DNA from 3 places in the Sporosarcina pasteurii genome. Region 3 is predicted to be linked to each of the others. Evidence: a T-box and tRNA genes for the amino acid it is inferred to sense, from the RefSeq annotation. Region 3 holds a T-box; the other regions hold tRNA genes.

Region 1 (2,227 bases), 790 kb from region 3:
TCACAGGTTCGAATCCTGTATGGCTCACCATTATATGACTTGCCTTCATAATGGATATGCGGGTGTGGTGGAACTGGCAGACACGCTAGACTTAGGATCTAGTGCCTTCGGGCGTGGGGGTTCGACTCCCTTCACCCGCACTTTATACGCGGAAGTAGTTCAGTGGTAGAATATCACCTTGCCAAGGTGGAGGTCGCGGGTTCGAATCCCGTCTTCCGCTCCATTGACTAAGCCGGGGTGGCGGAACTGGCAGACGCACAGGACTTAAAATCCTGCGGTAGGTTTCTACCGTACCGGTTCGATTCCGGTCCTCGGCACTAGTTAGTTAATAGTTGTTAAATAGCGCCCGTAGCTCAATTGGATAGAGCGTCTGACTACGGATCAGAAGGTTATGGGTTCGACTCCTGTCGGGCGCGCCAACTAAACTTAATTTTATTAATCTCGGGAAGTAGCTCAGCTTGGTAGAGCACTTGGTTTGGGACCAAGGGGTCGCAGGTTCGAATCCTGTCTTCCCGACCATTTCCTGGGGCCTTAGCTCAGCTGGGAGAGCGCCTGCCTTGCACGCAGGAGGTCAGCGGTTCGATCCCGCTAGGCTCCACCAATTTAAAACAATTAGTATTACCTTTCGAGAAAAAGGATAATTCTTCAATCTCTTAATGATATCTTGGCGGCGTAGCTCAGCTGGCTAGAGCGTCCGGTTCATACCCGTAAGGTCGGGGGTTCGACTCCCTCCGCCGCCATTCCTGAGGACCTTTAGCTCAGTTGGTTAGAGCAGACGGCTCATAACCGTCCGGTCGCAGGTTCGAGTCCTGCAAGGTCCATCACTTTAAATTTAATTATGGAGGAATACCCAAGCCTGGCTGAAGGGATCGGTCTTGAAAACCGACAGGGGTGTTAAAGCCCGCGGGGGTTCGAATCCCTCTTCCTCCGCCATATTATCTTTGAAGGATGGAAACTAAAGGAATGTTAATTAGATAAACACACTAGAAGCGTAGTAAGTCAATCAAATTTAATTCATATTATTATCGCGGGGTGGAGCAGCGGTAGCTCGTCGGGCTCATAATCCGAAGGTCACAGGTTCAAATCCTGTCCCCGCAACCAAATATTTCAATTTCTGTAATTTTTACTAGAAGTGTAGAAGTTTAATTAATTTAATTCATTTCATAATATTATCGCGGGGTGGAGCAAATCGCATCACAACGAATGCGATTAACACCGACAGTGACAAAGTCACGAAAGGTGTAAACATATCATAAGCGTAGTAAGTCAATCAAATTTAATTCATATTATTATCGCGGGGTGGAGCAGTGGTAGCTCGTCGGGCTCATAACCCGAAGGTCGTAGGTTCAAATCCTTCCCCCGCAACCAAATGGTCCCGTGGTGTAGCGGTTAACATGCCTGCCTGTCACGCAGGAGATCGCGGGTTCGATTCCCGTCGGGACCGCCATTTTTATAATAAAGGCTTAGTAGCTCAGTCGGTAGAGCAAAGGACTGAAAATCCTTGTGTCGGCGGTTCGATTCCGTCCTAAGCCACCATGATATGCGGGTGTAGTTTAATGGCAAAACCTCAGCCTTCCAAGCTGATGATGAGGGTTCGATTCCCTTCACCCGCTCCAATTTGGGGCCTATAGCTCAGCTGGTTAGAGCGCACGCCTGATAAGCGTGAGGTCGGTGGTTCGAGTCCACTTAGGCCCACCATTCCGCAGTAGCTCAGTGGTAGAGCAATCGGCTGTTAACCGATCGGTCGTAGGTTCGAATCCTACCTGCGGAGCCATTCATACGGGGAAGTACTCAAGTGGCTCAAGAGGTGCCCCTGCTAAGGGCATAGATCGCGTAAGCGGTGCGAGGGTTCGAATCCCTCCTTCTCCGCCATAAGTTTGGCCCCTTGGTCAAGCGGTTAAGACACCGCCCTTTCACGGCGGTAACACGGGTTCGAATCCCGTAGGGGTCATACATACTGTTAATTTCTTATTAATCTAATAAGAAATTAACAGTTTTTTTATGTTTTTCTTGTCCAATGACATTGGTAAAGATATCTATCGGCCATTTTTAAAATAATTCAAATACACAGTGCATGACTTTGGCAGATTAAGACATCGTATTTGGATAGCGCTGAACGAATCACGTGTTGACTCGCTAAAGAAGTTCTTCGTGACAGTTCTTCCTACGGGAGGTCTCAGTTATACCGATAATCTCTTAGGAGTTGCCATTTATAGCTAGCCCAAAA
Region 2 (2,227 bases), 600 kb from region 3:
GGGATTCGAACCCGCGACCTCCACCTTGGCAAGGTGATATTCTACCACTGAACTACTTCCGCATAACTGGGGTAGCTGGATTCGAACCAACGAATGACGGAGTCAAAGTCCGTTGCCTTACCGCTTGGCTATACCCCAAAAAAATGGGGCGGCTGAAGGGAATCGAACCCTCGAATGTCGGAACCACAATCCGATGCGTTAACCACTTCGCCACAACCGCCATAATACTATTAAATGTTTATATCTTGAAAAATGGGGCGGCTGAAGGGAATCGAACCCTCGAGTGTCGGAACCACAATCCGATGCGTTAACCACTTCGCCACAACCGCCATAACATAAAAATAATTCCAATACGATTAATAAAGGAATGTTTCTGATTTCAGAAAATAACAGGGGCAGTAGGATTCGAACCCACACCAAAGGTTTTGGAGACCTCTATTCTGCCCTTAAACTATGCCCCTAGAATGGTGGTGGGGGAGGGATTCGAACCCCCGAACCCTGAGGGAGCGGATTTACAGTCCGCCGCGTTTAGCCACTTCGCTACCCCACCATATTAAATAAGAGTTTTCTTGGTGCCGGAGAAAGGACTTGAACCCTCAACCTACTGATTACAAGTCAGTTGCTCTACCAGTTGAGCTACTCCGGCGAATAAAAATGGTGGCTTAGGACGGAATCGAACCGCCGACACAAGGATTTTCAGTCCTTTGCTCTACCGACTGAGCTACTAAGCCTTTATTATAAAAATGGCGGTCCCGACGGGAATCGAACCCGCGATCTCCTGCGTGACAGGCAGGCATGTTAACCGCTACACCACGGGACCATTTGGTTGCGGGGGAAGGATTTGAACCTACGACCTTCGGGTTATGAGCCCGACGAGCTACCACTGCTCCACCCCGCGACAATAATATGAATTAAATCAAATTGACTTTCTACGCTTATGATGAGTTTGACACCTTTCGTGACTTTGTCACGTCGGTGCTAATCGCATTCGTTGTGATGCGACTTGCTCCACCCCGCGATAATAATATATGGTGGAGGATGACGGGATCGAACCGCCGACCCCCTGCTTGTAAGGCAGGTGCTCTCCCAGCTGAGCTAATCCTCCATGTTAAAATTGCGATACTTTGTAGTACTGCACTATTTCATATAGTAAATATGGTGACCCCTACGGGATTCGAACCCGTGTTACCGCCGTGAAAGGGCGGTGTCTTAACCGCTTGACCAAGGGGCCTTTATGTATATAGTTACTGTTTTAAAAATCTGGCGGAGAGCAAGGGATTTGAACCCTTGAGGCAGCGCAAACCGCCTACACGATTTCCAATCGTGCTCCTTCGGCCACTCGGACAGCTCTCCAATTGGCTCCGCAGGTAGGATTCGAACCTACGACCGATCGGTTAACAGCCGATTGCTCTACCACTGAGCTACTGCGGAATAATATTATCAATGTCTGTCCATTCACATTATATGTGTGGATAAGGATTGCGAGACCAGCAACGTCCTACTCTTGCAGGGGCTAACCCCAACTACCATCGGCGCTGAAGAGCTTAACTTCCGTGTTCGGTATGGGAACGGGTGTGACCTCTTCGCTATCGCCACTGGACTCTATTAACACGACAACTCTAATTATATCAAATCCTGCTAGGAATGCAAGCCTTTTTTGTAAATTAATTAGTTTTGTTCGTTCAAAACTGGATAAACGTGACATTTGATGACACAAACTCGTAACATTTAAAAGGATAAGTCCTCAATCGATTAGTATCCGTCAGCTGCACATGTCGCCATGCTTCCACCTCGGACCTATCAACCTCATCATCTTTGAGGGATTTTACTTACTTGCGTAATGGGAAATCTCATCTTGAGGGGGGCTTCATGCTTAGATGCTTTCAGCATTTATCCCGTCCATACGTAGCTACCCAGCTATGCCTTTGGCAAGACAACTGGTACACCAGCGGTATGTCCATCCCGGTCCTCTCGTACTAAGGACAGCTCCTCTCAAATTTCCTGCGCCCGCGACGGATAGGGACCGAACTGTCTCACGACGTTCTGAACCCAGCTCGCGTACCGCTTTAATGGGCGAACAGCCCAACCCTTGGGACCGACTACAGCCCCAGGATGCGATGAGCCGACATCGAGGTGCCAAACCTCCCCGTCGATGTGAACTCTTGGGAGAGATAAGCCTGTTATCCCCGGGGTAGCTTTTATCCGTTGAGCGATGGCCCTTCCATGC
Region 3 (2,227 bases):
CCGTCTACAATTTCATCACTATGGAAGTTAGTCACTGGGACTTCTGAAGTTGGAATTAAGAAATAGTCCTCTTCTTCAACATGGAATAAGTCTTCTGCAAACTTTGGTAACTGTCCCGTCCCCGTTAAGCTCGTACGATTGACAAGTTGCGGTGGAAGTAACTCTTCATATCCATGTTCATCAACATGCAAGTCTAACATGAAGCTAATGAGCGCTCTTTCTAAACGAGCCCCTAATCCACGATAGAATACAAAGCGGCTTCCAGCAACTTTTGCTGCTCTTTCAAAATCTAAAATATTTAAATCCGTTCCTAAATCCCAATGTGGCTTCGGTTCAAATGTAAATGATGTTTTATCGCCCCACGTACGGATTTCTATATTTTCATCATCACTATCCCCTTGTGGTACACTGTCATGCGGTGTATTTGGAATACGCATTAGAATATAATTCAGTTTCTCTTCAACTTCATGTAGCGCTGTTTCCAGAACCTTTATCTCTTCCCCAACTTCACGCATACGTAAAATTGCTTCATCCGCATTTTCTTTGTTGCGTTTCATCTGCGCAATTTGTTGCGATACTTCATTACGTTCTGCCTTCAATTGCTCTGTTTTAACGATTAATTCTCTTCTTTTCTCATCAAGTTCCCCAAACTGATCAAGATCCGTTAAGTCTTCACCTAACCTTGCTAACTTTTCTTTTACTTCATCGAAATTTGTGCGTAGTTTTTTAATATCTAACATACAATTTTCCTCCTTTACTATTTTAGAACACAAAAAAAGCCCTCTATCCCCTTGTCATAAAAGGGACGAGAACTACCCGCGTTGCCACCCAAATTAACCAGACTACTTTGTCTGATTCACTTCATTGAAATAACGGTTCAACTGACCGGCATAGACTTACTAGTTGTTCAGCCTAGCTACTCAAGGACGGATTCACAAATGTTTTTATCAGCTCCCACCACCCGCTGACTCTCTATGAAAAAACAGACTTGCTACTGCTTCCTTTCATCGTCTTACTATTTAAATTATATATACCATACTATATTGCCACTTTATTCGCAAGTTATACAAAAGCTAACTTTTTAGCAATCGCTTCAAAATAACTTGAATGGTGCGGAACAAAATCGTCCAATCCTATCTCTGTAACAGTATCCAACATTATGTTACGGCACTTAACTTTATTCACTTCTTGTGAGCATAGCCGAATGAAATCTTCTTTTTCTATTTCATGAATGCTATCCACTTCCCCTTCTTGTAAGATAAAGTCAGTTGGCTCAAATGAAGAAACATATATAAACACATGCGCAAACTCATAGTCACAAAAACCCGGAAGTTTAATTATATCGCGAACGACGCCAACCGAAGTTAATCGAGAAAACTGGACATTTACGCCAAGTTCTTCCTCAATTTCACGAACTCCATCTTCCACTTTCTCTGTCGCCTCTAAATGTCCAGCCGCGGTTATATCAAATAAAGATGGGAAGTCACTTTTAGCGTCACTTCTTTTTTGAACGTAAATAAATTGTCTATCTACAAACCAACAATGAAACGTCTCATGCCATTTTCCTTGTTGGTGAACATTCTCTCTTGTATCTTCACCAATCCATTGGAAATTTTCATCAAAAACTTTTATCCATTCCATTACGTCCAACCTCCAACTAAAAAAATACCTAATCCACCATGAGTAGAGTAGGTATTTATTATCTCTAATTTTGCAGTTCAAAGCGAACTCTTATAAGCTACGCGCTGCCATTCGTTCACTTTCAGCAAGCGCCGACATTTCAATCCCTTTCATCGGCGTTCCTAGATCCTTTGAGAGTTCAATTAACAAATCATAGTCTCTATAATTTGCAGTTGCTTTCACGATTGCACGCGCGAACTTTTCAGGGTTTTCTGATTTGAAAATTCCAGAACCAACGAATACACCGTCCGCACCTAGTTCCATCATTAACGCTGCATCTGCCGGTGTTGCTACGCCGCCTGCTGCATAATTTGTCACTGGTAAGCGACCCGCTCTCTTAATCGCTAATAAAACTTCATAGGGTGCCCCTAGAATACGTGCTTCTGTCATAATTTCTGCTTCATCCATATGAATGAGTTTAGTTACTTGCGCATTCACTTTTCGTAAGTGACGAACTGCTTCCACAATATTGCCCGTCCCTGGTTCTCCTTTTGTGCGCAGCATTTTTGCACCTTCACCAATTCTTCTCGCTGCTTCTCCTAAATCA

The links. A T-box is a leader RNA that pairs with one kind of tRNA and senses whether it is charged. The one in region 3 lies ahead of serS (serine--tRNA ligase), so its partner is inferred to be a tRNA-Ser.
Region 1: it encodes a tRNA-Ser, which carries the amino acid that the T-box ahead of serS (serine--tRNA ligase) is inferred to sense. The anticodon was not compared.
Region 2: it encodes a tRNA-Ser, which carries the amino acid that the T-box ahead of serS (serine--tRNA ligase) is inferred to sense. The anticodon was not compared.

Annotation. Positions count from the first base shown of each region.
Region 1 covers NZ_CP160452.1:2,528,272-2,530,498, reverse strand. The annotation lists tRNA gene AB1H92_RS12115 (tRNA-Lys) at 1-30, shown strand, start outside; tRNA gene AB1H92_RS12110 (tRNA-Leu) at 59-140, shown strand; tRNA gene AB1H92_RS12105 (tRNA-Gly) at 149-223, shown strand; tRNA gene AB1H92_RS12100 (tRNA-Leu) at 232-317, shown strand; tRNA gene AB1H92_RS12095 (tRNA-Arg) at 343-419, shown strand; tRNA gene AB1H92_RS12090 (tRNA-Pro) at 443-519, shown strand; tRNA gene AB1H92_RS12085 (tRNA-Ala) at 526-601, shown strand; tRNA gene AB1H92_RS12080 (tRNA-Met) at 667-740, shown strand; tRNA gene AB1H92_RS12075 (tRNA-Ile) at 748-821, shown strand; tRNA gene AB1H92_RS12070 (tRNA-Ser) at 841-933, shown strand; tRNA gene AB1H92_RS12065 (tRNA-Met) at 1,027-1,101, shown strand; tRNA gene AB1H92_RS12060 (tRNA-Met) at 1,294-1,368, shown strand; tRNA gene AB1H92_RS12055 (tRNA-Asp) at 1,372-1,447, shown strand; tRNA gene AB1H92_RS12050 (tRNA-Phe) at 1,461-1,536, shown strand; tRNA gene AB1H92_RS12045 (tRNA-Gly) at 1,543-1,616, shown strand; tRNA gene AB1H92_RS12040 (tRNA-Ile) at 1,622-1,698, shown strand; tRNA gene AB1H92_RS12035 (tRNA-Asn) at 1,700-1,774, shown strand; tRNA gene AB1H92_RS12030 (tRNA-Ser) at 1,782-1,872, shown strand; tRNA gene AB1H92_RS12025 (tRNA-Glu) at 1,880-1,951, shown strand.
Region 2 covers NZ_CP160452.1:2,716,709-2,718,935, forward strand. The annotation lists tRNA gene AB1H92_RS13055 (tRNA-Gly) at 1-62, opposite strand, end outside; tRNA gene AB1H92_RS13060 (tRNA-Gln) at 67-138, opposite strand; tRNA gene AB1H92_RS13065 (tRNA-His) at 145-220, opposite strand; tRNA gene AB1H92_RS13070 (tRNA-His) at 254-329, opposite strand; tRNA gene AB1H92_RS13075 (tRNA-Trp) at 391-461, opposite strand; tRNA gene AB1H92_RS13080 (tRNA-Tyr) at 466-550, opposite strand; tRNA gene AB1H92_RS13085 (tRNA-Thr) at 571-646, opposite strand; tRNA gene AB1H92_RS13090 (tRNA-Phe) at 656-731, opposite strand; tRNA gene AB1H92_RS13095 (tRNA-Asp) at 745-820, opposite strand; tRNA gene AB1H92_RS13100 (tRNA-Met) at 824-898, opposite strand; tRNA gene AB1H92_RS13105 (tRNA-Val) at 1,030-1,105, opposite strand; tRNA gene AB1H92_RS13110 (tRNA-Glu) at 1,157-1,231, opposite strand; tRNA gene AB1H92_RS13115 (tRNA-Ser) at 1,262-1,353, opposite strand; tRNA gene AB1H92_RS13120 (tRNA-Asn) at 1,357-1,431, opposite strand; rRNA gene rrf (5S ribosomal RNA) at 1,486-1,600, opposite strand; rRNA gene AB1H92_RS13130 (23S ribosomal RNA) at 1,733-2,227, opposite strand, start outside.
Region 3 covers NZ_CP160452.1:22,240-24,466, reverse strand. The annotation lists gene serS (serine--tRNA ligase) at 1-740, opposite strand, end outside; T-box leader at 799-1,017, opposite strand; gene AB1H92_RS00080 (NUDIX domain-containing protein) at 1,063-1,641, opposite strand; gene pdxS (pyridoxal 5'-phosphate synthase lyase subunit PdxS) at 1,732-2,227, opposite strand, start outside.